DNA from 2 places in the Brevibacillus sp. 7WMA2 genome. Region 2 is predicted to be linked to the other one. Evidence: riboswitches for the same ligand, from Rfam matches in the RefSeq annotation. Region 2 holds a riboswitch; the other holds the start of a gene.

Region 1 (16,018 bases), 1.7 Mb from region 2:
TTTCACCAATTTTTCAGCATTCCCCCAGGAGGATATGCCTTCTAAAAGATCTGCTCCCATGATAAAAAAGATTTCATCTTGCGGATACAGATTTTTGAAATGATTCATTGTGTCAAAGGTATATGTTTCACCGGGTAACGCGTTCATTTCAACGGTAGAGATTTCAAATAAAGGTTCCCCAAAACGATTTTTCTTGTTTTTGCACGTTTCTAAAGCAAGCTGAAGCATATGTAAGCGGTGGTGATCTTCAGTCTGAAGTATCTTATCTCTACGCAGGGAAGAGCAGGGAATAAAAAACACTTTGTCCAGACGTTTACGTTTTGCCACAGCAGCAGCTGTAAAAAGATGTGAATAGGTAATAGGATCAAAGCTACTTCCGTAAATACCATATCGCATGAAGGGTTCCTCCTTTAAGATTCTATGAGAGCAAGCTCGCGTATTTCGTTAATCATTTTATCTTTCAGCTCCCGTAATTCATCAGATAAAGTAACGGGATATACCTCTGGATTGTCTAAGCGAAGATATTCCTCCCAGAATGTATTCTTTTGGGCTTGATGGAACTGCTTGATTTCTTCCAGGGATGGTTTATCATAAACCAGCTTTCCTTCTTCAAAGATAGGAACTAATAGCTCGACTGTTGTAAAATGGCTTACACGCTTCATTTTTAATGGATGCACTGGATGCTTCAGTTGAATCTCCTTGAGGCCTTGAATATTCTCATGCTCAAGGCAAATATAATCACCTTTTGCCATACCATCCTGATCGTATATCCGATAGGTTTTTTTACAACCAGGATTAATAATCTTGTCTATATTTTCAGAGACTTTAATTAGAGCCACCCAGTCCTTTTCGGTTCTTCTTGCAACAATTTTGTGTACACCACCTAGGGCAGGAGTATCATAGGCAGTGATAAATTTGGTTCCAATGCCCCAAATATCAATTTTAGCTCCTTGATGCTTCAGAGAGGTAATCGTGTGCTCATCTAGGTCACTGGAAGCGGCAATTTTTACATAGGGAAAACCTGCATGATCTAGGATTTTTCGAGCTCGTTTAGATAAGAAGGCTAAATCGCCACTATCTAAACGAATGCCAGTAAGCTTCTGCCCATGTTCCTCCATCCGTTTAGCCACTTTAATGGCATTGGGAATACCTGAACCTAAAACATCAAAGGTATCGACAAGAAGAATACTTTTAGCGGGAAAAACCTCAGCAAAGGCGAGAAAGGCATCTAGTTCATTTGGGAAAAATTGAACAAATAAATGAGCATGTGTACCTGTAGTAGGAACACCATATTTTTTCCCAGCTTTCAGATTAGAGGTGTAGTCAAATCCAGCGATATAGGCTGATCTAGCTCCCTGTACGGATGCGTCACGTCCCTGAGCACGTCTTTTTCCCATTTCAATTACACTTTGCCCATCTGCTGCTGTCACAATTCGAGACGCTTTTGTCATGAGCAGGGATTCACTGTTCACTGTATTAAGCAATTGTGCTTCGATCCAGATACACTCCATGATAGGGGCAATCATTCGTATGTAAGGAGTGTTTGGAAAGACGATTTGACCTTCTTTCATTGCTTGCAAGCTCCCGGTAAAACGTAGTGAGCGAAGTTCTGACAGGAAAGCTTCCTCATACATGCCCTTGGACCGCAGATATTCAATGTCACTTTCATTAAAGTATAAATTCTCTACAATATCAATTAACTGGTCGAGTCCCCCAAAAGCAACGTATCCCCCTAGCTCACCAGTAAAATCACTGCTTGGCTTAACAAAAGGAGCTTTACGATAAAAATCATCAAAGACAACTATCGTGCGGTGTAGATTTTTTTTGTATAAAGCATACATCATCGTAATCGCATATTCATCCACATCAAGACCGTAATCTCTGGAGGGATCATAAAAGGGAAGGATTTCAAATTCTTGTTTTCCGCAAAGAGGGCAGGGAGTTTCTTCAGACGTCATTCTAAAAGCAGGTTGTTTACAGAAGAGGCACATATGAATATAGCGATATATTTTCGGATCAACAATATCAAAGATTGTTTTTGTCATTTTCGGCCAGTCCCCTCGTTATATATTCTTGAGTGAAAAGCATACATAATTAGTCAATAATGATTAACAACCTGTATTCCCATTTGGTTTTTAAAATGCTGTAATGCCCAATCGTGTCCTACAGGGTTGAAACTTGCAACTGCATCCTCATGAATAATCACCTCGAAGCCAAGATACCAAGCAGATACGGCCGTATGGAGAATACATATATCCGTGCATGTGCCGACAAGATGAATTTGGCGAATACCGCGCGTATGCAGTTGTAGTGCTAAGTCAGTTCCTTCAAATGCACTGTATCTTGTTTTATCCATCCAATAAATGGACGCTTCCTTTTGTTTATAGAGGCTATGTAGTTCGCCATATAATTGGCGTCCTTCACTTCCGATGATATTGTGGGGCGGATAGAGCTTCGATTCAGGATGAAATGGATCAATTTCTTTGTGTGCATCTACAGCTATTACCACAAATTCACCATTCTGAAGAAAGTGATTGGTAAGATGAACAATCCGCTTTTCGATTTTTTGGGCAGGCTCTCCGCATGTCAAAGCGCCATTGGTTGCAACGAAATCATTCGTGTAATCGATGATCAGGATAGCTTTTTGACTCATAAATATATACCTCCATTTTAATTGTTTGATTTAACATAGTTAATATGACTATATAAATGAGTAAAAAAAGAAGGATTAATAGATGCTCACAAATGGCACGTAGTCAGTAAATTTATATAATTTGGCTGGATTTTGTGAGTATTTATTCGAGTATTTAGCAGAACCTTCCGCATCTCTGACTTCTTCAATAATCCCTTTTCTATTTATGGTAGACACCAAGCGTCTGCTAAAGTTAGAGCGATCTACTTTAAAATCAGGTACGACTGTCTCAATGACTTGAAGCAACTCAGATAAGGTAAACTCTTCGGGTAGAAATTCTTTCGCGATATTAGTCTGAACCATAATCTCTTGGATTTTTTGTAGAGCATCCTTTAAGATTTCGTTGTGATCAAACGCCAAATTCATGGACATTGCTTCCCTAACCGTGAACAAACGCGCATCTACAGCATCGTCATCAGCCTTAAATCCAGTCAATGCCTGCTCATTAACAAGGGCATAATAGGCAACGGTTGGAATCCATCCCCCCGGATCACGGCCTGGAGTATAGTAGGCTTTTAGCTGCTTAATATGTACCTTCTCATTTAAGATGTGTGTTTCCTCACGCAGCTCACGTTCAGCACATTGATCAAGTGTTTCGTGTTCATTGAGAAAACCACCAGGAAAAGCCCAATACCCTGGAAAGCGATCGCTTTGTGGATCACGCTGAATCAGCAATATTTTTAGCTTACGATCGGGAAGGGATTTGTGCTTGGTATCTTTTCTAGGCTCCGATGTAATCGTAAATATACAAATGTCGGTAGGTAAGCCATCAGGAGATCGATAGACTGGCTTTTCCTTTGGAGGAATTTGCAAAGTGTGAAGCTCCTTTCTACGTGTTCTTGAGGTTATTTTATATAGTTATTTTTATATTGTCAATACGACTATATTAAATTCAGGACTTTTTACATACATTCTTTGCTTATGGGGAAGGAGTTGTATTTAATTATATATGTAGCTAAGGCTATATCTAAATACTTGTGCAAAAATTAGGGAAGCGGAAAGGGCAATCGGTCTTTTTAAGGAGTTGGAATGGAAGTGAAAGTTTGATCAATAATATAGATGGATAAATGCACAAATTCGTTCCATTTTGGTATATTCTCTGTGTTCAGCTTGAATTTATCTTAGAAGAAAGGGAATTTCAATGAAAATTAAACTAACAAGTATATTTGTCAACGATCAGGATAGAGCTCTTTCATTTTATACAGAGGTTTTAGGCTTTGTGAAAAAAAGCGACTTTCCAGTAGGAGATTTTAAATGGATAACGGTTGTTTCGCCGGAAGGCCCGGAAGAAATTGAATTGCTTTTGGAACCACTGGGGCATCCCGCTGCGAAAACATTTCAAAAAGAAATGTTTGAGGCAGGAATTCCTTTAATGACGTTTGCTGTTGACGATATTCACAAAGAGTATGAAAGACTGCTAAAACTGGGTGTAGTGTTTAAGAGTAAGCCTGTAGATATAGAAGGGACATCCATTGCTGTGTTTCATGATACATGCGGTAATCTTATCCAACTTTTTCAGGGATGATACACAAGCATGAAGTAAAAGCGGCTTGGAAGATTAGCAGACAGACATTACTAATGCTCCTTTTCAACATAAATGAACGTATTCTCCATGATGAGGATGTCGGCATTAGACGTTGGACAAGCAGTGACAATCAGGATAGTAGGACGTAGGTTTCTAGTGTAAACACAAAATTTTTCCCGTTACTAGGAAGACCAAGCTGTAGCTTATTATCCAACAAAATACAAAGCGTTTGACAAGAAGTCAGAAAAGTAGCCGTTCCCATGTATGGATACTTGTGTTATACTACAGGCAATTGCATAACCACCTTCAGGGCAGGGTGAAATTCCCGACCGGCGGTAATGACGATTATGTCTGAGCCCGCGACTCGCAAACCGTTTTTGCGACTGACTTGGTGAAAATCCAAGGCCGACGGTATAGTCCGGATGGGAGAAGGTACAAGGCTTATCACATTTTTCAATGAGGATACATGACTTAGATTGTGGTGGCCATCGCAGACTGTTTTTTCATAAATGAGAAGACGGTTTATTTAGATATATTCAAAATATGTCAGTCAAGGCATGATCTATTTGCGGTGGTGTAACACTTTATGTATCCGTTTTTTGAAAAATCCGATGGTAGGCTGTATTTCTCTATGCCCTTTTACTGAAAAGGGCATTTTTTTATTGTAAAAAATAGGTTATGAAAGTAACCAAGGTGCGTTTGCAAGAGTAAAAGCAAGATACACAGAACAAAAAAACACAGAAAGGAGGAACGCTTATGAATGAGCTTCAAGAATGGAAAAGGAGCGAATGTGAGAATCAAGTGCTGTTGGATCAAGCTTTTATGAAGATAGCAATTCAATTGGCAGAAGAGGCGAGTCATCAGACATCTCCTAATCCTACAGTGGGTGCTGTTATTGTGAAAAATGGGAGCATTGTTGGTCTAGGAGCCCATCTGCGGGCTGGTGAGTCTCACGCTGAAATTCATGCCTTACGAATGGCTGGGGAAAAGGCAGCGGGGGCGACTGTATACGTAACCTTGGAGCCATGCAGTCATTATGGGAAAACACCACCCTGCGTTCAAGCGCTACTAGATGCAGGAGTGGCACGGGTTGTCATTGCCATAGAAGACCCTAATCCACTGGTGGCAGGTAAAGGTGTAGCAGCTTTAAAACATGCTGGTATAGATGTGCAGGTCGGTGTATTCGAAAAGGAAGCCCGAGAATGCAATGAATCGTTTTTTCATTATATTCATACGAAAAGGCCGTTTGTTACATTGAAGACGGCCAGTACATTAGATGGGAAGCTGGCTACAGCAACCGGCGATAGCAAATGGATAACGAGTGAATTGGCACGCAGGGAAGTTCATGCGGAACGGGCTAAGTCTGACGCAATTTTAGTGGGTATAAACACGGTGATAAAAGATGATCCCTTACTGACAGCCCGGTTGTATGAAAAGGGAAGACAGCCGATACGAGTCGTTCTTGATCAAACCCTTCGTATTCCAAAGACAGCTACGATTCTCAAAGATACTACATCGCCAGTTTGGATTTTTACCACAAGAAGAGCTTCTCAACAAAAAGTAGATTTCCTGCGTGCAAAAGGAATTCGAATCACGGTGCAACAAGAGGATCAAGTAACGATACCATTTGTCCTCCAAACCTTGGGAGCGGCAGAAATTGTATCGGTACTTGTAGAAGGTGGCAGCAAGATAAGCGGGGCGTTTTTAGAGGCACAAGCGATTCAAAAGGTAATAGCCTATGTCGCTTTTACACTTGTGGGTGGAGTGGAATCTCCAGTCGCCTACGGAGGAAACGGTATTCCTTTGATGAAAGATGCGATTCAACTCAGAGATGTAGCAGTAGAGAAGGTGAGTGAACATGAAGTAAAGATAACGGGTTACCCACTTTGGACGGATAATGGCAATTCATAAGGAGTGAGGACGATACATGTTCACGGGGATTATTGAGGAAGTAGGTACGATCACTGGATTTTTAGCCAGTCAAAAGGCTGGCAGCCTGCATATTAACGCCAGGCTGGTTGTAGAGGGAAGTAAAATAGGTGATTCCATTGCAGTAAATGGAGTTTGTTTAACGGTTACCGAGTTGACCGCTAACGGCTTTGTAGTTGATGTTATGCCAGAGACGCTGAAGAGAACGAATCTGGGTGAGCTCCGGAATGGTGAGCTAGTAAATTTGGAGCGGGCGATGTCTATTGGCGACAGATTAGGTGGCCATCTGGTATCAGGGCATATTGATGGGAAAGGGAGAATTTTAGCGAAAAGGCAAAATGAAAATGCCATACTATTCGAAATAGAAGCGGGAGCAGATATCCAGCGTTATCTCATTCCCCAAGGCTCTATTACAGTAGATGGAATAAGCTTAACAGTGGTTGCCATCAAAGCCAACTCCTTTTCCGTCTCGGTCATTCCTCATACCGCAGCAGTTACTACGCTCGGAAAGAAACAGGTGGGGGACTGCGTAAATCTTGAAAATGATGTGATTGGTAAATATGTGGAACGGCTACTAGCTTCTCAAGGAAGCTTACTCCATTCTTTGCATTCTGCTTGCAACAAGCAACATTCTGTAACAGAAAGCTTTTTACGTGACAATGGGTTTGTCTAATACCAATGGCTAGGAGGGAATCTACATGCTTCACACGATAGAAGAGGCGCTAGAGGAATTGCGTCAGGGAAAGCCCATTATTGTGGTCGATGACGAGAATCGGGAAAATGAAGGAGATTTTCTGTGCATGGCGGAGAAGGCAACACCTGAGATGATTAATTTCATGGTTACCCATGGAAGAGGGCTGGTTTGCGTTTCGATTGAGGATAAAAGAGCTCGTGAGCTACAGCTAAGACAGATGGTGGAAAATAATACAGATCATCATGGAACAGCTTTTACAGTGTCCATAGATGAAAGGGATACGCATACAGGGATATCAGCGCATGAGCGTTCACAAACGATCATGGCAATGCTTGACCCGCAAGCAGAAGCTGATCGTTTCCGGCGCCCTGGACATATTTTTCCATTGGTTGCCAAGGAGGGCGGAGTATTAAAGCGGGCAGGACATACAGAAGCGGCGGTAGATCTGGCAAGGCTTGCTGGTGGGTATCCTGCTGGGGTAATTTGCGAAATCATGCAAGAGGATGGAAGCATGGCACGTTTACCTGCTCTATTAGAAATAGCGAAGCGTTTAGATGTAAAAATTGTTTCGATCGAACAACTGATTCATTATCGTATGCAAAGCGAATCGCTGGTGAAGAGGGAGGCAAAGACCATTCTGCCTACAGAATACGGAGATTTTTGCATTTTTGCCTACTCGAATACGTTGGATGGAAAGGAACATGTAGCTCTTGTTAAGGGAGATATTCGCCCTGATCAACCTGTCTTAGTGCGTGTGCATTCTGAATGCTTAACAGGCGATATATTTGGTTCTCTTCGTTGCGATTGCGGACCACAATTGCATGCTGCCCTGCAACAAATCGACGAGGTAGGAACCGGAATTCTGCTATATATGAGACAGGAAGGGCGCGGAATTGGCTTAATAAACAAATTAAAAGCTTATCAACTACAGGAAGAAGGCTTAGACACTGTTGAAGCCAATGAACGGCTAGGCTTCCCCGCTGATTTACGTGAATATGGAATTGGTGCACAAATCTTGCGTGATCTGGGGGCTAAGAAATTGCGTCTTTTAACCAATAATCCTAGAAAAATCGTGGCACTCAATGGATATGGTCTAAAAGTAACGGAACGAGTACCGCTTCAAATGAAAAGTCATCAGCATAATTACCATTACCTGCATACCAAGCAACAGAAACTAGGACATATGCTAACTATATTATAATGAAGAAATGAGGATGAATATGAAAATCTGGGAAGGCAAGCTCGTCGGTTCAGGATTGCGTATAGGAGTTGTTGCTGGTCGTTTTAACGAATTAATTGTCAGTAAACTAGTAAGTGGGGCTTTAGATACATTAAAACGGCATGGTGTGGAAGAAGCCCAAATTGAAATGGCATGGGTTCCGGGGGCCTTTGAGATTCCACTTATGGCGAAAAAAATGGCCGAAACAGCGCGTTTTGACGCGATTATTACATTAGGAGCAGTGATTCGCGGATCGACTCCTCATTTTGATTATGTTTGCAATGAATGTGCAAAAGGAGTAGCAGCTCTTTCTATGAGCAGTGGAGTACCTATTATTTTTGGTGTCCTGACGACTGATAATATTGAACAAGCTATTGAACGTGCTGGGACAAAGGCCGGAAATAAAGGATGTGAAGCGGCCACTTCCGCTATTGAAATGGCCAATTTGGCACGTAGCTTTGAACAAACCTGCTAAATGGTATTAAAATGTGAGCTACCGATAGATTCGGTAGCTCTTTTCTACAAAAAATAGAACGTTGTAATTGTTAATGAAAGAATACGAATAAAGCAGATTTATGTTTGGAACTTTAATAATTCTAAATCTATTTACGAACAGACTGAAGCTTTCTTACGAAAATCTATAAATGCTATTGAGATTGTAACTAAGCCAAGGAGCTTACAATCCGAAGATGCTTGATGGGTAGAACTTTTACGGGATGACTACAGTGATAGGCAGATAAGTGGAAGTAATCATCTGATAATGGCAAAAAAGTGAACAATAGTTCTTTAGTTGCTAATATTTAGATTTTTTAAGCTGGAAAGTATTTCAACACCAAGATCGACCAATTTCTCTGAACCCATAAATTTTATGAGTACTTTAGCGCGTTTTTTGTGTCGATCTACTTTTTTAATCTGTCCTTCCATTCCTTTCAAGGGACCAGAATTGACATAGACCTCTGAATTTTCTAAGTGAATTTTTGAATACGTAATGATGTCTGTATTGCCTAATAATCGTAAGAGCGGGGACATTTCTTCATCATCAATAGCTGAAAAATTCGTGATTGAAGTATCCTTCTTAGCATGATTGCTACTTGTTAATTTTGAATATATGGGACCTATATTAACAAATTTGTATAGGTTAGGTATTTCTTTGATTTTGTAAAAAATACTTGAAGTCATATCCGTTTTAATTAAGACATAGCCAGGGAATAAAATTTTAATATTGTGAAAAATGGCTCCGTTCTTTTTCTCAGGAACTTTTCTCTTAGGTATGAGAGCATACAAAGTTTGTTCATCAAAATAATAGTTCAAATGATCTTTAACTATTTCTTCGCCGCCTGATCTTACGTAAAGAGCATACCATTTCAAAGTAATTATTCCTTTCAAAAAGTTTTTTTACGTACATCTTTCAGTAGTCAAAATGTCTGGGTGCTATGTAAAGATTTTTATTTATGTTGAATATAATTATAGGCTAGTTGAAAAGTAAATCAACCATAATTTTTTCAAACTTTTGTTAATTAATAACCATAAAATGTTATTCAATTCTATTGTATAAAATAACAAATTGACAATTATCGACATTCCACAGTATTATTTGTATAATACCACTAATTATAAAATTAAGAATTTTTTCTTGATCATATAGGCAAAGCATTTTCACTGTAACGACTATTCATTCTCTAGTGGAAACTAATCGTTGTTTCGGCACGTTAGGGGAAACTAGGGTACATACATGAAATGATAAGTAGTGTACATATTTGTAGACGATATGGAGAAGGTATGTCTGCAAGCTTACATAGCATGCAAAATGTAACCGCAATCAGCGCAATTTACATACATAAAAAATGTAAGAGGGGAGTAATTCCTCTTTTTTGTTTTTAGATAAACAACTTTGAAAGGAGATATGCGGATCATATGAATGATACGTATCGTTTATACAAACTCAAAGTTGGTTTCAACTACAGTTATATCATCATGGATCAAGCTACGGGGAAGGCAGCAATTGTGGACCCTGCATGGGATTTGGAACGTATTACAACCATGCTTGCTGACCTCGGTGCAGAGATAACGATGATACTGCTTACTCATTCACATTACGATCACGTTCATTTGGTAGAACCGTTAGTGAATCGGTATCAGCCAAAGGTATACATGTCTTCCATAGAAATCGACTATTATCAGTATCATTCTCCTCATTTGCATTCCTTTGTTGATGAAGATGAGATTATGCTGGGAGAGACAAAAATCATTTGTCTTCTAACACCGGGACATACGGCAGGAGGTTCCTGTTTTCTCTTATCTGCTGCATTGTTAACAGGGGATACCATCTTCGTGGAAGGCTGTGGAATTTGCGATACGCCGGGAGGATGTCCAGATCAAATGTATGAAAGCGTACAAAAAATTCGAAATAGGGTCGATCCAAATGTTCGCGTATATCCGGGGCACTCATATGGGAAAGAGCCAGGATATCCCTTGGGCTATCTTTTGAAAAACAATATTTATTTCCAAATCGAAAATAAAGAACAATTCATCAAGTTTCGGATGCGTAAAAATCAGAAAAATTTATTTGATTTTAAATAAGGGTACTGGTTGTATGAGAAAGGAGGAGCGTGGATGGAAAAACCGATTGTGTTTATGTTTTCAGGACAAGGCTCACAGTATTTTCAAATGGGAAAAGAATTATTTGACCAGAATCCGAGATTCAGAAGATGGATGCTACAGCTAGATCGGATCTCATCTTCCATTACAGGGCAGTCCGTACTTGAGATTTTATACGATCCAACAAAAGCCAAAGGAGATAGGTTTAATCAGACGAAACATACACATCCGGCCATTTTTATGCTGGAATATGCATTGGCCAAGACCTTGATCGAAAGTGGTATTCGTCCGGCCTATGTACTTGGGAGCAGTCTTGGAGAATTTGCCGCCGCCGCTGTTGCTGGGATTTTAGACGCAGAGCAAGCTCTTACGGCCGTACTTAAACAGGCAGAGGTGTTTGAATCTACTTGCGTTCCTGGAGGTATGCTAGCTGTTTTAGCAGAGCCGGCCGTTTATGAAAATAGTATTCTAAAGAACGAAACAGAGCTTGTGGGAGTGAATTATCATTCCCATTTTGTTATATCTGGGGGTATGGTTCAGATACAAGCGGCTGAGAGATTTTTAAGGGAGCAAAATATCATTTCCCAGCAACTCCCGGTCTCTTTTGCGTTTCATTCGTCACTGATTGATCCTGCTGAGCTGGATTACAAAGCCTTTCTCTTTACACAAAGACAAAAGCAGCCTACTATTTCCTTTGTTTCAGGGGTAAAAGGAAGGGTGATAAGTGAAGTAGACAGCGATTATTTTTGGAATGTTGTACGACAACCGATCTGTTTTTTCGAAGCTTTGCAGGCTATGGAGCAAGAAAGCGATTATATCTATTTGGATATTAGCCCTTCTGGGGTCTTGAGCAATTTTGCCAAAAGGATTATCCGTTCTGATTCTCAATCGGAATGTTACAGCATTTTGTCATCATACGGGGTGCAACTAGAGGTAATCGAGCGTTTGCAATGTGCTGGTAAGGAAAAAAACATGCTTTCAAAGGGAAGGAAGAAAAAAAAGATGACAACCTTTTTGTTTCCAGGACAAGGCTCTCAGCATAAAGGCATGGGAGAGGCGCTGTTTGACGAATTTGCTGAGATAACTTCAAAAGCAGATGATATTCTCGGTTATTCCATTAAGGAGTTATGTCTGGAAGATCCTAACAAGCAGTTAGGAAGTACCGATTATACACAACCTGCTTTATACACTGTCAATACGTTAAGCTATCTGAAAAGAGTAAAAGAGACTGGACAGAAGCCGGATTTCGTGGCTGGCCACAGCTTAGGGGAATACAATGCTCTATTTGCGGCGGGAGCCTTTGATTTCGAAACGGGATTGAGAATAGTAAAAAAACGAGGCGAGCTCATGGCCAAAGCTACTGGTGGAGGTATGGCTGCCGTCATGGGCTTACGTGAAGAGCAAATCAATGCGGTTCTGCAACAAAACGGGCTTACATCAATTGATATTGCTAATTATAATTCGCCTTCTCAAATTGTTCTGTCGGGAAGAAAGGAAGAAATCGTACAGGCTCAACCAGTCTTTGAAGCGGCCGGAGCCGTCATGTATATTATTTTGAATGTGAGTGGGGCATTTCACTCCCGCTATATGGAGCAAGCAAAACAGGAATTCGGACATTTTTTAGAGCAATTTTCATTTGGAGCCTTGAGCATTCCTGTCATTTCCAATGTAACCGCCCGTCCTTATAAACAATGTGATATCAAACAAAATGTAATGAAACAGATAACGAGCTCGGTGAAGTGGACGGAGACCATCCGATATTTGATGGGAAAAGGTGAGATGGAATTCGAGGAAATAGGGCCTAAAGATGTTCTGAAAAAACTGTTGAATACGATTCGTCGAGATGCCACGCCGCTTGTAATTGATGAGCAAGAGGAACAAGTAAATAACGCAGATGATGCCCAGACAGGTGTCACTTCAATTGAGCCAGTGCTGCAAGCAGAGAATCAACCGATAAGCACCACGAGAGAGCTGACAGCGACTTCGATTGGAAATCAGGCATTTAAGCGCGACTATGGTTTGAAATACGCCTATGTTGTTGGGGCCATGTATAAGGGAATTTCGTCTAAAGAGTTGGTGGTCAAGGTTGGAAAATCTGGAATGCTTGGATTTTTCGGCAGTGGTGGTGTAAGCCTGGATGACATTGAAAAAGCTATTCAATACATTCAGAGGGAATTAAAGGATAATCAGCCTTATGGGATGAATTTTTTGCATCACCCAGATAAACCAGATTTAGAAGAGAAAACAATTGATCTTTACTTGAAATATGGAGTTACTGTGATAGAAGCCTCCTCATTCATGTCCATGACTCCCTCATTAGTTCGGTACCGTGCAAAGGGATTAAGCCTTGGTATAGACAAAACGATTACAATTCAAAACAAAGTGATTGCCAAGGTGTCGCGTCCAGAGGTTGCGGCAGCTTTTTTACGTCCTGCACCAGAGAGAATCATCGAAAAATTGCTTCACGAACGAAAAATCACTGCTGAGGAAGCAGAATGTTTACGAAAGATACCTATGGCGGATGATTTGTGTGTGGAGGCGGATTCAGGCGGACACACTGATCAGGGAAGTGCATATGCCTTAATGCCGGCTATGATCAAGCTACGAGATGAGATGATGAAACAGCATGGGTATCCCAAAACAATCAGAGTTGGTGCCGCGGGTGGCATAGGAACCCCGGAAGCGGCAGTGGCTGCATTTATGCTGGGGGCTGATTTTATTGTTACAGGCTCTATTAATCAGTGTACGGTTGAAGCTGGGACAAGCGATGCGGCTAAGGATCTGCTTCAGCAGGCAAATGTGCAAGATATGGATTACGCACCGGCAGGCGATATGTTTGAAATAGGGGCAAAGGTGCAGGTACTCAAGAAGGGACTATTTTTCCCATCCAGAGCAAATAAGCTATATGATCTTTACCGGCAGTATAATTCCTTAGATGAAATCGACGAGACCACGAAAAAAAGAATTCAAGAAAAATACCTGAAAAAAAGCTTTGAAGAAGTATACAAAGAAATCATCGCTTATAAAACACCACAGGAACTCGAAAAAATCGAACGCAATCCAAAAAATAAAATGGCTGCCATATTTAAATGGTACTTTGCCTTCTCGAATCGTTTAGCGATTAGCGGAAGCCCCGAGTATAAGGTTGATTATCAGATTCATTGTGGCCCTGCTTTAGGTGCATTTAATCAGTGGGTACAAGGAACTGCTTTAGAGAATTGGAAAAACAGGCATGTTGATGAAATCGGGGAATTTTTGATGAAGGAAACCACCGAATTACTAAAAAAACGCATCGTGTCATTCATAGGTTAATTGCTGAGCAAAGTTAATGAAATGACTGAATTTTTAGTCATCTAGTAATTGAACGGATTCCTAACGGAAGAAGGTGAAGCTAATGTCGGGAAATGAATTGCGAAATTTTGAAAAAAATTCAAGTGCAAACAGTCTGGATGTAGCCGTCATCGGTATAGCCTGTAGGTTGCCCGGAGCTAGGAATTACGAGGAATACTGGGAAAATCTAAAGCAAGGAAAATCCAGCATCCAGGAAATCCCCAAAGACCGTTGGGATTGGAGAGCCTTCTGGGGAGATCCGAGAAACGAGGATAATAAAACCGACAGCAAGTGGGGCGGCTTTATTGACGATGTTGACGCCTTTGACCCTAGTTTTTTTGGCATCTCAGCTACAGAAGCCGAGACAATGGACCCACAGCAACGAATTATGCTGGAGCTATCTTGGTCTTGCCTGGAAGATGCAGGGATTTGTCCTTCAAAAGTATCCGGCAATAAAGTTGGCGTGTACATGGGTGTTTTTAATTTTGACTATAAAGAATTACAAGAAAAAAATTCTCGCACCATTGAAACCTATTATTCTACAGGCACAGCAGCAGCAGTGGTTGCTAATCGGATTTCCCATTGCTTTAATTTAAAAGGTCCAAGCATAGCTTTGGATGGTTCCTGCTCAAGTTCATTAAACGCCATTCATCTTGCAGCCCAATCGCTACATTCAGGTGAATGCAGCATGGCACTAGCAGGTGGGATCAGTCTATTATTAACACCAACACGTCATATCTCTTTTGCGAGAACTGGAATGCTGTCTCCCACCGGCTCATGTAAGTCATTTGATGAAGCAGCCGACGGGTATGTGCGCAGTGAGGCGGCAGGTGTTCTACTGCTCAAACCGTTGAAGCAAGCAATTGAAGATAAAGATTTAATCTACGGGATTATCAAGGGCAGCGCAATGAACCATACAGGAAAGACACATACTTTAACCTATCCGAATCCTGAAGCTCAGGCAGAAGTCATTATTGATGCTTATACAAAAGCGGATATTGAACCTGAGGAAGTTACTTATATCGAAGCTCATGGCACAGGGACCCCCAAAGGCGATCCATTGGAATTTCAGGGGCTTCTCAAGGCATTTACAGCCATGGCTAAGAAAAGAGATCGGAAACTTCCCAACAACTTTTGTGGAATAGGATCAGCAAAATCCAATATTGGACATGCTGAATCAGCCGCGGGAGTTGCAGGCGTGATTAAAGTCTTGATGGCAATGAAACACAAGCAATTACCAGGGCTACAAAACTTCAATAAGCTAAATCATCGAATTACGCTAAAGGATAGTCCGTTTTATATGGTTGATCGATTGCAGGAGTGGAAGCCGCTCACTGGGGAAAACCATGAGCCCCTTCCCAGACGTGCGGGAGTCAGTTCCTTTGGATTTGGTGGAACAAATGCTCATGTACTCATTGAAGAAGCCCCTGACAAGGTTTTTGAATATGCCAAGTCCAAAAAGCAACGCCCATGCTACTTAATTTGCTTTTCAGCAAAAACAGATGAAGCACTCGTACGCAAAATGGAGCAACTTTCTGCTTGGCTGGACTCAAAAGGAAAAGAATGTCACCTTGATGATATCAGTTCCACTTTATTGAGGAACCGAGAGCATTTTCGAATCAGAGCAGCTTTTGTGGTAGAAAATAAACAACAGCTTATTGAGCGTATTACGGAAGTATTGAGAAATGGTAATACAAAACATTACTTCAAAGAGGCTGTTTCTAGGAACACAAAATTCACACAAGTCCTTTTTGCAGAGGTAAGTAAAAATATAATGAAAGAACTGGGGAGTGATGTAGTAAAACAAGAAGAGTATGTTGAAAAATTATTGGGTTTAGCTGAATTGTATGTGAACGGCTATGATTTGGAATGGGGATGCCTCTTTTCTGCCGAGACTGTTCATGTACAGCTTCCTACATACCCTTTTGCTGAGGAACGATATTGGATTCCTGAGCTACATGCGAGGGAAACAACAAATCATCAGAACATGGACATGCTTCACCCGCTGTTGCATAAAAATACATCTGATTT
Region 2 (16,018 bases):
CCGAGAAATTTCAAGCCCAGTTATGTCGATGCCTGCTTTAGCAAGCGGAATGGTTACTCGTCCAGTCCCACACCCTAATTCTAAGACTTCCCCTTTTGCTGCTTTAGCATATTCTTCATAAAAAGCCAAATCTCCTGCTAATCCTTGCTGTGTGAGATCATAATAGTCAGCCCAATGATACATATTCACAACTGACCCTCCTATACTACCAATTCGTCCGATAAAATATAAGCCATGACTAATTTAGCAGTATTATCAAAAGCAGAGGAATGAGTACGCTCATGCGAGTGGGAGGCATCTACACCAGGTCCAATCAATCCATGAACAACATCATATCCAGCTCGCAGTGCAGCACTAGCATCGGAACCATAATACGGATAAATATCAACCTGATAATTAAGTCCGTTTTCATCAGCCAAGGCAACTAATTTCTTACGGAATCCATAATGATAAGGTCCAGAGGAATCCTTGGCGCAGATCGAAACACAATATTCATCAGTTGTTTGGCCCGTACCGATAGCTCCCATATCCACTGCCAAATACTCTACAGTAGCTGACGGAATGCTTGAATTACCGCCGTACCCAATCTCCTCATTATTACTGATCAAAAAATGTGTCGTATACGGCAGTTCTAGCTTATCTTCCTGAACCGCTTTCATTATACCTAAAAGAATTGCCACGCTTGCTTTATCATCTAAGTGGCGAGATTTCACGAATCCACTCTCTGTCACAGTCGTACGAGGATCAAAAGAGACAAAATCACCAACGCTAATTCCAAGAGCCTTGACCTCTTGAGCATCCGTCACCTTTTCATCCAGTCTGACCTCCATCAAATCTTCTGTACGCTCTGCCTTGCCACTGTCGCGATACACGTGAACAGATGCTTTAGAGGTTACGATCGTTCCTGTATAAATGTGTCCCGTAGCTGTTTCAATCTGGCAATGCTCACCTTCGATCGCATTCCATGCATAGCCACCCACCATGGAAAGCTTGAGGCGACCATTGCTTTTTATTTCTTTCACCATAGCACCAAGTGTATCGACATGAGCTGTTAATAAGCGGTGCTTATCATTGTTGCGACCTGATATTGTCGCTAACAATGCCCCTTTATTAGTCCGCTCAACATGTACACCGCTTTTGCTCAATTCCTCAGTTACCCAGGAAATTACTTGATTGGTGTTACCAGATGGGCTTGGGATTTGTGCCAATTTCACAAATGTATCAATCATGTAAGACAGGGACAAGTTCATCGAATTCTTCCTCTCCTCTTGCTGTTTTTAGACTAGATGTTCTTTTATGTATGCTACTACTTGCTGCACATGATCCTTTACTTTAACTTTAGGGTATATCTGTGCAATCTTGCCTTCTGTATCTAAAATAAAAGTGGAACGCTCAATACCCATATACTCTCGGCCGTACATTTTTTTGAGTACCCACACTCCGTACGCTTCTGCAACACTATGGTCTTCATCCGCAATTAAAGGAAACGGCAATTCGTGTTTTGCAATAAACTTATCATGGGAGGTAACGCTATCCGGGCTTACCCCAAGCACTACTGTATTAAGAGTGGAAAATTCAGCATGATAATCTCGGAAATCACATGCTTCCGTCGTACATCCAGGCGTGGAGTCCTTTGGATAAAAATAAAGCACGACGTTTTTGCCGCGATAATCCTCTAGGTTTATCGTTTGTCCATTATTTGCAGGTTTCTTAAAAGTTGGTGCTATTTGACCGACTTCCAACATGAAAATCCCTTCTTTCCTTCATTTTTCTTATTGTAACAAAAGTTAGGTTCAGGAAAAAGAAAAGGGAGAAGATGCATTGCACTTTACTTAATAAAACATTACGATTACATAATAGTAAAAATTCCGACCTTTCCAAATAGAAAAAGGAGAACCTGGTGATGGCTAACGTGATAAAAGAAGTATTTGAAATAACAGATCCTGAGGCACTTAAATCCTTCGCTGTGCCTGAAAGAGTTAAAATTTTACAGCTTTTTGAAGACCTAGAGCCTCGAACTGCAAAGCAAATTGCTACTGAACTAGGGGAAAACGCGGCACGGCTACATTACCACGTTAAGGAATTGGTAAAAGTCGGTCTATTACAACAAGTGGATACCCGTGTAAAAGGCTCCATTGTGGAAAAGTACTATCAGCCAATTGCAAAAGTCATCAGGGCTAATTTGCACCTCGTTGTGGAGGAAAATGCTCAGCAATTAAGTGAAATCATGTTCTCTCCGTTACATGCGACTGAACAAGAGCTGCTTTATACCATGAATCATCTGGCTGCATCTGACATTGATAAACGAAAGGACTATCAAGACACCTTTGCATACAACTTTGGGAATTTACATTTGACAAAAGAAGAACGTAATCAGCTTTTTAGTGAAATGAAGGATCTCTACCAGCGTTATAAAGATAACAAGCCGTCAGCCGATCGTCTAAACTTTCATTACCTAAATCTGCTTTTCCCGACTTCACCGCGTCAAGATGATCCAGATAACGCTGAATTCGTAGACGATGATGAATAAGTAGCCCACCCTATCCAGAAAGGAGCTGCTATGCATGCATAAGTCCGAAGTATATACCGTACTGTTTGATTTTGATGGAACGATTGCTGATACATTACCAGCCATTTTTACAGCCATTCGCCATACCTTTTATACGTTTCTGCAAGAGGAGTATTCTGATCAGCAGATTATGGAATTATTCGGGCCACCGGAAGCGGGAATTATCAAAAACAAGATTCCGTCTGAGAGATATGAGGAAGCTCTTCAGTGCTTTTATGACAAATATGTAGATGAACACCGCTGGCTAGCAACCCCTGCATCGCTGCTCACTATGCTGGAAGCCTTAAAGCAAGCGGGTATTCAGATGGGAATTATTACAGGGAAAGGCAGAAGGAGTGCCGATCTTTCTCTTGAGGCATTAAAACTGACCGATTATTTTCAAATTGTCATAGCAGGCGACGAAGTCACAAATCATAAGCCGCATCCTGAAGGCATTCTTCATGCAATGCAACAGCTCCGAGCCTGCCCGGAACATACTCTTTATGTAGGAGACAGCCAAGCTGATGTCACCGCGGCTAGAGCTGCCGGCATTTGTGCGGTTGGTGTGAATTGGTTCCCCGCATCGCAAAGCAACGGGATTTTTGATCCTTCTCCCGATGTATTATTTACAGAGCCTGCGATGATGATGGAATGGCTGTTAAAAAGATGGAATATAGGTAGTAACTAAGCTCAAAGAAAAAAGAGGCCTCCCCTTATCTAGCTGGGAGCAACCTCTTTTTTTCTTTTTGTTTTATGCAAAATTCGTCTAAGCTTACGAAATAACTGGTTTACTTGACGAAGCAGGATTGGTGACTAGTAAGCCAAGTCGTGCAGACATTTTGACAAATACCGGGTAAGCAATCAACGACAGCAAGACACCTTTGATAATGCTAAAAGGTACAATACCAAGCAAGATCATGCTCCACAGACTTTCCATATGGAACATCTGTAGTAATTGCTCTATCGAAATTGAGTAGAGTACCGCATAGAAAGGTAACAATAAAAAGTAGTTTGCCATAGCCATAATCACTGTCATAACCAGCGTACCTGCCGATAGCCCCAAAACAAAACCGACTTTATTTTTATATAAGCGCTGTGTATAAACAGCCAAAAACACAAAGCTTCCGCCTGCCAGCGCATTCGCAATTTCTCCAATAATAAAACCATCTGTGTTTTTTAGCAGAAGATGCAAGCCATTCTTTAAGACTTCAATGAGTACTCCCGCTGCTGGGCCAAAAACAAGCCCGCCAATAATAGCTGGTACCGTACTAAAATCAAGCTTTAAAAAAGTCGGCATCAACGGCACATGAAACTCCAGATAGTACAAAAGAAACGCAATGGCTGAAAGCATAGGGATCGTAACTAGCTTTCTCAGACGCTGTCTTTGAATCGTGTGACTTGTTTTTCCTTGCATGTTGACCATCCTCTCTTTTTCTTTCTCCTTCTTGAGAGATGGCAACAGCAATCCGCAACCACGTGTTATTTTTTTACTCTACTGCCAAACAAACTTACGACGACTGTTCCGCTCTTAGAAAAGAATAAAAAAGCCCCTAAAAAAGCATCATGCTTCTTCAGGGGCATACTGACGATCTTTACCATAATCCAGAGGGTATAGGGAAACAAAGGGCTGTTTATCGAGCAGTCCTCTCCCTCAGCCGACACAACAAAATAAGCACGTGTGCATCGTACTGTCGTCATCCTTCTCCCATCCAGACTGTACTGTCGGCTCTGGATTCTCACCAGATCCTGCACACTTCTGCCTCATTTCAGCAAAAGTGGCTCGCGGGCTAACGCTCGATATGCGCATCACCGCCGGTCGGGAATTTCACCCTGCCCCGAAGGAATTGTGAAATTTTTCTCACGTAATTATTATACTCTGAAATTCCACGTATGACAATATCATTTTATGAAGCTATTCCTCACGAGCCTGCACCGCTATATTTTTTAACCCCTTGGTTCCAGATTAAAATCCCTAAGGTAAAAAAGATGATTCCCATCACAGGCGTTAGCATTGTGTACCCATATAAATCCTCTTTTTTCAAAAAATAAGCTGAAGGATAGAAGCCTACAAATGCGAATGGCAAAATCCATTTCAATAAAATTGCGATTGCATTGTTGTAAATGTCTACTGGATATCGCCCATAGTTTTGAATATTCCAGATCATAGGAGCAATTCCCGTACGTGAGTCGCTATAAAAGCTCACGGATGCTATTGCAGTATAAACACCACCGTAGATCAAGGTACTACTCAATACTAACAGGATAAAGATAATGGGATCGTACCAGGAGATTGTAAGCTGTAGCTTCCATCCTGCATACAGCATAATTAACAGCCCCGTCAGAACTCCAAATATACGATCTGGTGAAATGGATTCCAGCGAAATTTGCGCCAAATGATTGACTGGCCGCGTCAAGATGCGATCCATCTCTCCTCTGATAATATAGCGCTCATTAAAATCCCAAAAACCAAAAAACATCGTAAACAAGGCATAGGGGACTAAAAAGTATCCATAAATAAAAATAATCTCATACATCGTCCAGCCCTGAATGTTTGGAACATGTGTAAATACAACTAAAATGAATACCAGATTTAACAGTTCACTTACGATATTGGACAGCAATTCAACGATGAAGTTGGCCCGATACGACAGTTTTACTTTAAAATACTGGCTGAGATAATCTTGAAACAAACGTATAACTTGCCCCATCTGGCTATCCTCCTTGCACGACCAAATTTCGTTTTGCACGTTGCCACAACAGAATAATTGGTATAAACAATAACGCGATCCAAATAACTTGTATGCCAATTGCTATCCAGGCTTTTTCACCATGGAGTGCCCCTGTAAAAATCATACTAGGCGTAAAATTGATAGCCTGAAACGGCAGATATTGTAAGATCGTTTGGGTGACTCCAGGAAAAAAGCTAATCGGAATAACAACACCTGACAGCAAATCTACCACCATGCGTTTTGCCATAATCATTCCTTCATTTCTCATGAAGAAAAACGTTAGTAGGCCTGTGAGCAAATTAATTTGGGTATTTACCACAAAACCAAGTAACAAGCTTACACTGTACATCCCCCATATTTCCCCACTGTTTGGAAACCCGAACGGAATGAACAACCGAACAATGAGAAGTCCCGGAAAAGCAAAAAACACAAGGCGAAAAATCCCTTCTCCCAAGGCTTGTGCTGTTTTGACTGACAGGTAATTATAAGGACGAATTAGCTCAATAGCTACTTTTCCTTCTCTGACATCCTGACCTATTTCTTGGTCGATATTGTTAAAGTAGAATGCACGAGACATCCAAGCAATTGCTACATAAGAGGTCATTTGAACCAAAGACATACCAACGAGATTGTCCTGCCCGGAATAGATTGCCCCCCACAAGAAGTAATAAGCTCCGATATTAATCGCATAAATGATGATCCCGCTGTAGTAATTTACCCGGTAAGCAAGCAGGGTCAGAAAGCGAATTCGTATCAGCTCTTGATAAAGTTTCCACATGCTAAAATCCCCCGCTTGTCGTCGAGTAAATGTTACGTACAATCTCTTCCGTGGAGGTTTCTTTGATTGTTACATCGGTTAGTTCAAAGCTAGCCATCACTTGCGTCAAAATGGCCGGCAGCTTTTCATGCTGAAAAGAAACAGATAGGGAGTATGCATTAATCCCCTCAATACTGCATTCAAACTCAGATAAAGTAGCCCGCAGATTCTCGGTAGTCATTTTTTGTTTAAATTGGAATACTACTTCGGTTTTATTCCCCCAGCGTTCCTTCAAATCAGTTAAGAGTCCGTCAAAAATCAACTTGCCGCTGTCCATCACTAAGACTCGTTTACACAGTGCCTCAATATCAGATACATCGTGTGTAGTAAGCAAAACGGTGGTATTTTCCGTTTCGTTTAGACTTTTTAGGAAGTCACGAATCTTTTGTTTTACCAGTACATCTAAGCCTACTGTTGGCTCATCAAGGAACAGCAGCTTCGGTTTATGAATAAGAGCAGCAGCGATTTCACAGCGCATTCTCTGTCCAAGACTTAATTTACGAACAGGCTGCTGAATGAATGAGCCCATGTCTAATTCTTCTATTAACCGATCCTGCCACGCCTGTCCTGCTACCTCATCTACCTTATAGACCCGGCGCAATAGACGAAACGACTCTAATGGAGACAAGTCCCACCACAGTTGTGAACGTTGCCCAAAAACAACCCCGATGGACTCAACATATTTTTCTCGATCCCGGTGCGGATGATAGCCATTAATTAAAATCTCTCCGCTAGAAGGGGTTAAAATGCCTGTCAGCATTTTGATAGTTGTTGACTTACCGGCTCCATTTTCACCAATTAAGGCAAACATCTCACCTGCTTGTACCTCGAAGCTAAGCTCATGAACAGCACGAACTGTTTTATATTCTCGTTGAAAGAGATCGCGAAAAGCACCAGACAAGCCATTGCGAGCTTGGTGAATGCGAAATACTTTCTCTAATTGCGTAACATTTATCATATTTCTCGCGTTCCTTCCTCTCCTGCTTTATGGTGTAACTGCCACGATAGATAGTGTATATGAGCCAAAGACAACTTGCAAAAAGAAACTTGCCCCAAATACACTTGGTATCCTATGTTATGATAAAAGGGTCGAAAAAGGAGTGAAAGAAATCATGAATCGTGAACAATCAACTAAACTGCATGAACAAGCTTACGGTGTTATTGTCGGGGGCGTAAACAGCCCTTCCCGTTCGTTTAAGGCCGTTGGTGGCGGTTCTCCTGTCGTCATGGCAAAAGCACAAGGAGCTTATTTTTGGGACGTAGATGGAAATAAATACATAGATTATCTGGCAGCGTACGGTCCCATCATTACTGGGCATGCTCATCCACACGTTACAAAGGCAATCGTGGACGCGGCACAAAATGGCACACTGTATGGTACGCCAACTCCTTGGGAGATTACCTTTGCTGAGATGATTCGGGAAGCAATTCCTTCCATGGAACGTATTCGTTTTAATAATTCAGGTACAGAATCTGTTATGACGTGCATTCGTGTAGCTCGTGCCTATACCAATCGCACAAAAATCATTAAATTCGCTGGCTGCTACCACGGCCATTCTGATTTAGTCCTAGTAGCTGCCGGTTCTGGTCCTTCCACACTAGGTATTCCAGATAGCGCTGGTATCCCACAAAGCATTGCTAACGAGGTTATTACTGTTCCATTTAATAATGTTGACGCATATAAAGATGCGCTAGAAAAATGGGGACATGAAATTGCTGCTGTTTTAGTCGAGCCAATTGTTGGTAACTTCGGTATCGTAATGCCTCAAAAAGGCTTTCTGGAAGAAGTTAATCGCCTGACTCACGAGGCCGGAGCCCTTGTGGTGTATGACGAAGTAATCACTGCCTTCCGCTTCTGCTATGGTGGAGCACAGAACTTATTGGGAGTAGAGCCTGATTTGACTGCCTTAGGTAAAATTATTGGCGGCGGGTTGCCAATTGGGGCATATGGCGGTCGTCGTGAAATCATGGAACAAGTAGCACCTCTTGGACCTGCTTATCAAGCTGGTACACATGCAGGAAACCCTGCCTCCATTAAAGCGGGTATCGCATGCTTAGAAGTGCTCAAACAACCAGGCGTATACGAAGAGCTCGATCGTCTCGGTATGCTCTTGGAAGCTGGGATTAGTAAAGCCGCAGAAAGCCACGGCATAACCATTCGCATTAATCGCGTAAAAGGTGCTTTAGCTGTTTATTTTACCGATGCAACCGTTACGGATTATGATGGAGCCCAAAGTGCTGATGGAGAACAGTTTGCCCAATTCTTCCGTTTGTTATTGGACGAAGGAATTTGTCTGGCTCCTTCTAAATATGAGGCTTGGTTTATCACAACAGCTCATACTGAGTCAGATATTAAACAAACAATCGAAGCAGTAGACCGTTGCTTTGCGAAAATGGCACAGAAATAAAAGATCAAAAAGGCCTCCAAACGTGGTATTATCCCCTTTGAGTAGACAGTGTAAAAAGCCCGCCCACCTGACGGTGGGTGGTACACTCTACTTGGAGGGGATTTCCTATGGCTAAAAAAGGTCAAAAATTCAAACGTTATTCCGAGGAGTTTAAGCTGAAGGCTGTAAATTTGTATCAAGAAAAAGGGATGTCTTATAAAGCGATAACTAAAGCATTAGGAATACCAAGTTCAACTCAGGTTAAGCAGTGGGTTCGAAAGTTCAATAGCGGAGAAGGGGTTATGGATAAACGAGGGAAGAGCCGTTCTGGTGACCACCCTTTTATTGGTCGTCCACGCACCAAATTTGCTACTGTGGAAGAAGAAAGAGATTATCTTAAAGCGCAGGTAGAATACCTAAAAAAGCGCAATCCGAATCTGCATCTGGGGGGAAGGTATGGAAAGTAAATCGGTTTTTAATCATAAATGAGCTACGTAAAAAATATCCCCTTACTTGGTTAGTGGAAATTGCGAGAGTGTCTCGATCCGGTTACTACAAATGGCTCAACGCAAAAGGAAAACCATCATTGAGACAAGAGCAGAATCAAAATCTGAAGGAACATCTAATAGCGATCCACCAAGCTCATCCATACTTCGGATATCCAAGAATGCAAATTGCATTAAGAAAGAAAGGATGGAATGTGAATCACAAACGAGTATACCGGTTGATGAAGGAGCTAAACCTTCGGTCTATTATCCGAAAGAAGAGACGTTATTTTGGTAAAACAGTATCTGTTATTCATCCTAATTTACTTAACCGTAAGTTTAAAACGGACAAGCCAAATCACTTGTTTGTAACAGATATCACCTTTGTATCGTTTCAAAATCGATTTTACTATCTCTCAGTCATCCAGGATCTCTATAACAACGAAGTTGTTAGTTGGAAGATTTCTCATCGAAATGACTTACAGCTCGTATTGGATACTGTGGAACAACTGAGCAAAAAAAGAGACGTGCAGGAAGCGATCCTGCATTCTGATCAGGGTTTCCAGTACACGTCTAAGCAGTACAATAAGCTAATAAAGGAACTTGGCATAAAAGGCAGCCACTCTCGCAAAGGAAACTGCCTCGATAACGCCTGCATTGAATCCTTTTTTTCGCATCTCAAAACCGAGACATTGTACTTTTCTGAGTGTAAAACAGAAGAAGAACTCTTTCAAGCCATAAAAAAATACATATGGTTTTATAACCATGAACGATTCCAGAAAAAATTAAACCAGTGTGCTCCGGTGGAATACCGAAACACACTGGCTGCTTAGGCTTTTTTAATACTGTCTACTTGACAGGGGTAAGACCAACGTGTAAAAGTATGGAGGCCTTTCTTATTTTCCATTTGGAAAAAAACGATCGGGCAAACTTCTGGCTTTCGGGGAAAACTACTGGTGTCTTCACTCAAAAAGCGTAATACAGGAGGGCTAGTCAATGTCCAGAGGTAAAAACGACTTTCCACAAGCACCAGAGCAAACCTTTACTGATCCCAAGATGAGTGCAAAGCCACTGGAATTTTTAAGCTTCCAGAATCCACGTAAAACAGAACATCACAAAACGAAGCAGCACAAAACAGAAAATCGGGACGAATAGTCATGGCAGCCCCCATTATCGGGGGTTGTTTATTTGTATAATTTATACAATTTTATACCAAAATATTGCTCATCAATTCAATAAACACACAAATATCAGAAAAAAATTTGCATAAAAACGCTTACATTTGTATAATTAACTGTTTTGATATTGTTTTGCTTGCCTCTTTCGTGTTATTCTCAATGGTAACTAACGATATGCTTCCCCTGTTTGCACAATGAGCATCCACATTGAGTCCAATCTTCTATAAAAAGGACTTATACTCAACTGTCTTGGAAGAACGAAGGAGGTGGAGGTCAGACCTACTGACCGTTACTATGCAAAAGAGAAATGAAAAGCATATGCACACTAGTAACTTTCGGAATTATCACACAACAGAACATGATAGCTGCGGAATTATCTGTATCATCGAAAAAACAGGAACACCTACAAGGAAAAATGTAGATGAAACAATTCGGACCTTAGTACAAATGGAGCATCGCTCTGGATTTATTGATGGAGAAGGTGACGGATGTGGTGTATTAACGGATATCCCTCGTTATCTTTGGGAGAAATATTTAGAAAACTCACTCTTCGAAAGTGATTTGGCTTATGATCCTTCCTTTGCAGTTGCTCATATTTTTGTTCCCCGCAAAGGACATGAGGTAAAAAAAGTCCAGGAAGAAATCGGCCTGCTTATAAAAAAACACGGCTTAACTGTTTTAACTGAGCGTGAAAATCAAGTTCATTCAAACGTGTTAGGAAAAAACGCACAGCAGGATGAACCACTCTTTTGGCAAATCGCTTTCATGCCAAACCAAGCCATCCATCCAACCACATTAACACCGGAACAATACGCCGGATTATTATTTGAACTCCATGTTGAAATTGAAGATACCTATCATGTACATGTTGCTTCCCTCAGCAATCACACCGTTTCTTATAAATTGATGGGTGCAGCGAACATCTTACCCCGCTATTTCGTAGATTTAGCTGATCCATCCTTCGCCTCTACTGTTACAATCGGTCATAATCGCTACTCAACCAACACATTATCTAATTTTTTCCGAGTCCAGCCCTTTTCTTTATTAGGACATAATGGAGAAATTAATACCATTAGTAAACTTGAAGAAGAGGCCCGCATGCTACACGTACCGTTAGTCGAAGGTGGTAGTGACTCTCAAAATCTAAATCGTACCATCGAAACCTTTATTCATCGCTATGGATTGACCCTATTTGAATCCTTAGAGGTTATTTTTCCACCTATCCACAATGAAATAAAATTATTTTCTCATGATTTACAGGATTTATACACGTACCTCCGACAGGCTTGGGGGCACTTTGCTCAAGGTCCCGCTGGTATCGTTTCTCGCTACGCCGATCAATGCGTCTTTAGTGTGGACTCCTTGGGATTGCGCCCCGTCTGGATGGTAGAAAGTGAAGAATCCCTTTATTTCTCCTCCGAGCAAGGCATTATTCCTGTGTCTGAAATGGTAAGCGAGCCAAAATCATTAGCCCCTGGCGAGAAAATTGGTGTTCAGCTAAACCAACAAGGTATCAAAATCTTTAGTCATTCAAAGCTGCAAGAGCTTGTTAAGGCCAGCTTTCAGACGAAAATTTCCTGTCAACACTTCCGCCAGCATTTACATTACGCCTATCAAAGCGAAATGGTCGCTCCTTCTTATGATTATGAAGCGCCTACTGCTCAAGCATTTAGTGCATTTGGTTGGGATCGAGAGCAAATCCAGCTTATTGAGCAAATGGCTTCTAATGGTGCAGAGCCGATTCGTTCGCTTGGCTATGACGGACCACTCGCTGCCTTGTCCAAAGAACGCCAAAATATCAGCGATTACATTAAAGAAAGCGTGGCAGTCGTAACTAATCCAGCAATCGACAGAGATCGAGAAATTGAACATTTTTCAACGCGTGTGGTTTTAGGAAAAAGAACATTCCTATCACAAAAGGAAACTGAACCGCATACTCGCATGGAGATCGCTTCACCGCTGCTCGTGGAGGGACAATCGTTCCAAGAGCTTGCATCTCCTCAAGGTATGATGACTTTAGAACAAATTATTTCTTGCTTCCACACAAATCCGCATAGTGTAGTCGTCTTGCCAACCGTATTTCGAGAAACTGAACGTTTATCGGAAGCATTGGATCGCCTTGCTCAGGAGGCTTGTCAAGCTGTGGAAAAGGGAGCCGCTTTATTAATTCTTGATGACTCAATGGTTCATATTGAAAATCAATATTTTATCGATCCTTTGCTGATAACAGCCCATATTGACAGAGCGCTCAAGCAAGCTGAATCCTCTAGTCATAATCTACGCAGACAAGTAAGCATCATCGTTCGATCCGGCGCTATTCGTTCCTTGCATGACATCGCTCTTCTACTGGGAAGCGGTGCAGAGGCAGTGGCTCCACACTTATTGTTTGCCACTGTATTTGCAAAGGGAGGAACAGAAGCAGTTCACAATCTATTTACTGCTTTAACAAAAGGGCTCGAAAAAGTAACATCAACAATCGGTATTCATGAGCTACGTGGCTATGGGCGCCTTTTTTCTGCAATAGGTCTGCATGAGGAAGTAGCTAATATTCTACAAATCCCAACCTTCTGTGGTTCAGATAAGGCCGGCCTATCACTTGACCAATTAGAGGAAGAAAGTCGTCAGCGCTACGAATTATATAAGGACGAAAAAGCACGTGAGGCACGAACCTTCCACCTATTCCCACGGTTATGGAAGGCCATCGGGCAAATTGCTAGCGCTGAAATTCCTTATGCAGATTACGCATTAAAATTAGAAGAAAATGAGCAGGAAAACCCGATCTCCATCCGTCACTTAACCGATATCGCCTATGAGAAAAGAGGCACTCAGCAGGATACGGCTCGAATGGAACCCGAGCAAGTGGACAACAGCGTAGGGGAGCATTCATTGCCGTTTATGATTTCTTCTATGTCATTTGGCTCACAGAATGAGACAGCCTTCCGTGCCTATGCAGAAGCCGCTGATCGCCTCAATATGATTTCCATGAACGGTGAAGGCGGAGAAATTAAAGATATGCTGGGCAAATACCCACGCACCCGCGGTCAGCAGATAGCGTCAGGACGATTTGGCGTAAATGTTGAGTTAGCTAACTCTTCAAACCTATTGGAAATCAAAATTGGTCAAGGGGCAAAACCAGGTGAGGGCGGACATTTACCCGGCTCGAAGGTTACAGAAAAGATTGCTGCTGCCCGAAATGCTACCGTAGGGTCCGATCTAATTTCACCTTCCAATAACCATGATATCTACTCCATTGAAGATTTGGCTCAGATGATTACAGAATTAAAAACAGCCAATCATCAAGCAAAAGTATGCGTTAAGGTGCCTATTGTACCTAATATTGGAACCATTGCTGTGGGAATAGCCAAAGCTGGTGCTGATTATATTACCTTGTCAGGATTTGATGGTGGCACAGGAGCTGCCCGTGTGCATGCCCTACAACACGTCGGGCTTCCCGCTGAGATTGGTGTAAAGGCGGCTCATAATGCCTTACTGGAGGCCGGTCTACGCAATCAGGTAGAGATTTGGGCAGATGGCGGCGTCAAAAGCGCACTGGATGTGGCTAAATTAATGATGCTGGGGGCTAATCGCATTGGCTTTGCCACGTTAGCTATGATTGCTGTAGGATGTACTACCTGTCGCGGCTGCCACTTAGATACCTGTCATGTTGGAATAGCCACGCAAATTGATAATTTGGAAGAAGCTCACGAAAAGGGCTTACGCCGTTTTGTTCCCCGTCAATTTGATTTGGCCGTATCTGGACTTACTAATCTGTTCACCCAATTTGGGCAAGAACTACAGCGAATTACTGCCAAACTTGGATTTACCCATTCGCAGGACCTCGTAGGTCGATCCGATTTGCTAGTGCAGGCTCGTGGCTTAAAGCAAATGGATTTGGAGTCACTGCTCTGTGTCCATCCCTTATTTACTACTCCCAAGCATCGCGGGGCTAGTTATGAATCCACAGCCGCGAAAATCTTGGTAGCCGCAGGAGCAATAGAAAACGCAGAGCAAGTTCAAGAAAGGGATCACTATCACTATGTAAGCCTCGATCAACCGATTCAGCAAAATTTTTCAGCCATTTTATCAGGAGAGCGAGTATTGGGAAGTCGTTGGTCAGGAGCACGTGTGAAGCCTTATTTAGACGGAAGCTATATGTCATTACCAGAGGTATCCTTGTCTTATGATCACGGCAGTGTTCCAGGAAACGGGCTTGCGGCCTACAATGCAGAGGGTGTGAGAATTCGCGTACAAGGCGGAGCACAAGATGGTGTTGGTAAAACGAGCTTTGGAGGTGTTGTCTCCATTCTCAAGTCTAAAGGAGCCCACGGGCACTATATCAATGGTTCTGTCGGAAAAAGCTTTTGCTACGGAGCACAGAAGGGACTATTTATTGTTCAAGGAAATGCTGATTCTCGTGCCTGCATTCGCCTCTCCGGTGCAGACGTTGTATTTGGCGGCGCTATTACAGAGCCACTTCAAGATCATTTAGGAGGACTAGGGGCCCGTGCCAATCTAAAAGGCTTCGCTTTTGAATACATGACAAATGGCCGCGCCGTCGTGCTTGGTGATCCAGGCCCATGGATTTGTGCTGGAATGACGGGTGGTACTGTATATGTTCGACTACAACCAGAACTAGGCTTTGATGAGGATGCCCTGAAACGTCGTATCGCCAAAGGGGCCAAAGTGTTCATTTACAAGCTTGATGGCAAAGGTATTTCTGATGTATCCGAGCTAGTAACAAAATATAAAGAAGAGCTATTGGCCACAGAACAATATGAAGAAGCAGGGCTCATTCAAAAATTATTGGAGCATCCGGAAGCTCATTTTGTACAAATTACGCCTAAAAGAGAGCAAGCCGATCCTTCTGTATCAACTGAGTAAGAACAGTACCGAAGAAGAGAAGAAGAAAAGCAAGCCCCGGTGTGGGCTTGTTTTTTTAGTTGATCTTTTTTTGTGGTAATATCAAAATAAATGAAACCTTTTTTAAGTTAATACGTATGTAAATTAACTGGCAAGCTGAAATAACGAGCTACCCAACGATTTATTTTCATAATAAAGATGTATTTTTGTGTCTTCTCACCATTTTTCGTGCACAATGAACATAGGATGAGAAGAGGACAAGGAGAATCATCATAGATAGGAGTGATTTTACATGCTTTTTACCCCATGGACGATATTAATTTTGGCGGCATTCGGTCTAACGATGTGGGCACAATTCCGTGTAAAAGGAACGTTTAGCAAATACTCGGAGGTACCTGTTTCTTCTGGAATGACCGGGGCTGAGGCAGCTAGACATTTACTGGATTCTAACGGTTTATCCCATATTCCAGTCGAACATATACCAGGTACTCTTACAGACCACTACGACCCAATGTCTAAAACGGTACGCTTGTCAGATCCTGTGTATTTTAGCGACTCCATCTCAGCAGTCTCTGTAGCCTGTCATGAGGTAGGTCACGCGATTCAGCACAAGGTTGATTATCCAATGCTAGTTGCTAGACATCGCATTTTCCCATTGGTCAACCTTACTTCGGGAGTAGCCCCTTTCTTGTTATTAGGTGGTCTATTCTTGAAAATCAGTGGTCTCTTCCTGCTTGGGATCATTGCTTTTAGCGTAGCCGTGCTATTTCAAGTCATCACCTTGCCAGTCGAGTTCAACGCTAGTAGCCGTGCCAGAGATTTAATGATTAAAATGGGCTATATTCGCAACTCAGAAGAACGTGAGGTTAAGGCCGTACTTGGTGCTGCAGCTCTTACCTATGTAGCCGCAGCTCTCATGTCTGTACTACAGTTGCTTGAGTATATTTGGTTGTTTAAACGAGACAGCGACGACTAAAAATTCCTTTTATAAATCTAAAAAAGGCGTCCCATCAG

The links. A riboswitch is a leader RNA that binds a small molecule or an ion and turns the genes downstream of it on or off. The one in region 2 is predicted to bind FMN.
Region 1: another riboswitch for FMN. It lies ahead of ribD (bifunctional diaminohydroxyphosphoribosylaminopyrimidine deaminase/5-amino-6-(5-phosphoribosylamino)uracil reductase RibD); the one in region 2 lies ahead of GOP56_RS19610 (ECF transporter S component).

What each region holds. Positions count from the first base shown of each region.
Region 1 covers NZ_CP048799.1:903,499-919,516, forward strand. The annotation lists gene nadD (nicotinate (nicotinamide) nucleotide adenylyltransferase) at 1-396, opposite strand, end outside; gene GOP56_RS03865 (nicotinate phosphoribosyltransferase) at 411-2,045, opposite strand; gene GOP56_RS03870 (cysteine hydrolase family protein) at 2,099-2,653, opposite strand; gene GOP56_RS03875 (NUDIX hydrolase) at 2,729-3,505, opposite strand; gene GOP56_RS03880 (VOC family protein) at 3,834-4,217, shown strand; FMN riboswitch at 4,516-4,655, shown strand; gene ribD (bifunctional diaminohydroxyphosphoribosylaminopyrimidine deaminase/5-amino-6-(5-phosphoribosylamino)uracil reductase RibD) at 4,974-6,128, shown strand; gene GOP56_RS03890 (riboflavin synthase) at 6,145-6,819, shown strand; gene GOP56_RS03895 (bifunctional 3,4-dihydroxy-2-butanone-4-phosphate synthase/GTP cyclohydrolase II) at 6,845-8,041, shown strand; gene ribE (6,7-dimethyl-8-ribityllumazine synthase) at 8,061-8,534, shown strand; gene loaP (antiterminator LoaP) at 8,846-9,427, opposite strand; gene GOP56_RS03910 (MBL fold metallo-hydrolase) at 9,974-10,639, shown strand; gene fabD (ACP S-malonyltransferase) at 10,673-13,969, shown strand; gene GOP56_RS03920 (type I polyketide synthase) at 14,052-16,018, shown strand, end outside.
Region 2 covers NZ_CP048799.1:4,525,490-4,541,507, reverse strand. The annotation lists gene GOP56_RS19635 (class I SAM-dependent methyltransferase) at 1-183, opposite strand, end outside; gene GOP56_RS19630 (M42 family metallopeptidase) at 201-1,250, opposite strand; gene bcp (thioredoxin-dependent thiol peroxidase) at 1,278-1,745, opposite strand; gene GOP56_RS19620 (winged helix-turn-helix domain-containing protein) at 1,904-2,530, shown strand; gene GOP56_RS19615 (HAD family hydrolase) at 2,565-3,236, shown strand; gene GOP56_RS19610 (ECF transporter S component) at 3,321-3,962, opposite strand; FMN riboswitch at 4,242-4,395, opposite strand; gene GOP56_RS19605 (ABC transporter permease) at 4,468-5,256, opposite strand; gene GOP56_RS19600 (ABC transporter permease) at 5,261-6,055, opposite strand; gene GOP56_RS19595 (ABC transporter ATP-binding protein) at 6,057-7,052, opposite strand; gene GOP56_RS19590 (glutamate-1-semialdehyde 2,1-aminomutase) at 7,207-8,502, shown strand; one part of gene GOP56_RS19585 (IS3 family transposase) at 8,610-8,898, shown strand; one part of gene GOP56_RS19585 (IS3 family transposase) at 8,898-9,799, shown strand; gene GOP56_RS23490 (hypothetical protein) at 9,963-10,121, shown strand; gene GOP56_RS19580 (glutamate synthase-related protein) at 10,439-15,025, shown strand; gene GOP56_RS19575 (zinc metallopeptidase) at 15,297-15,980, shown strand.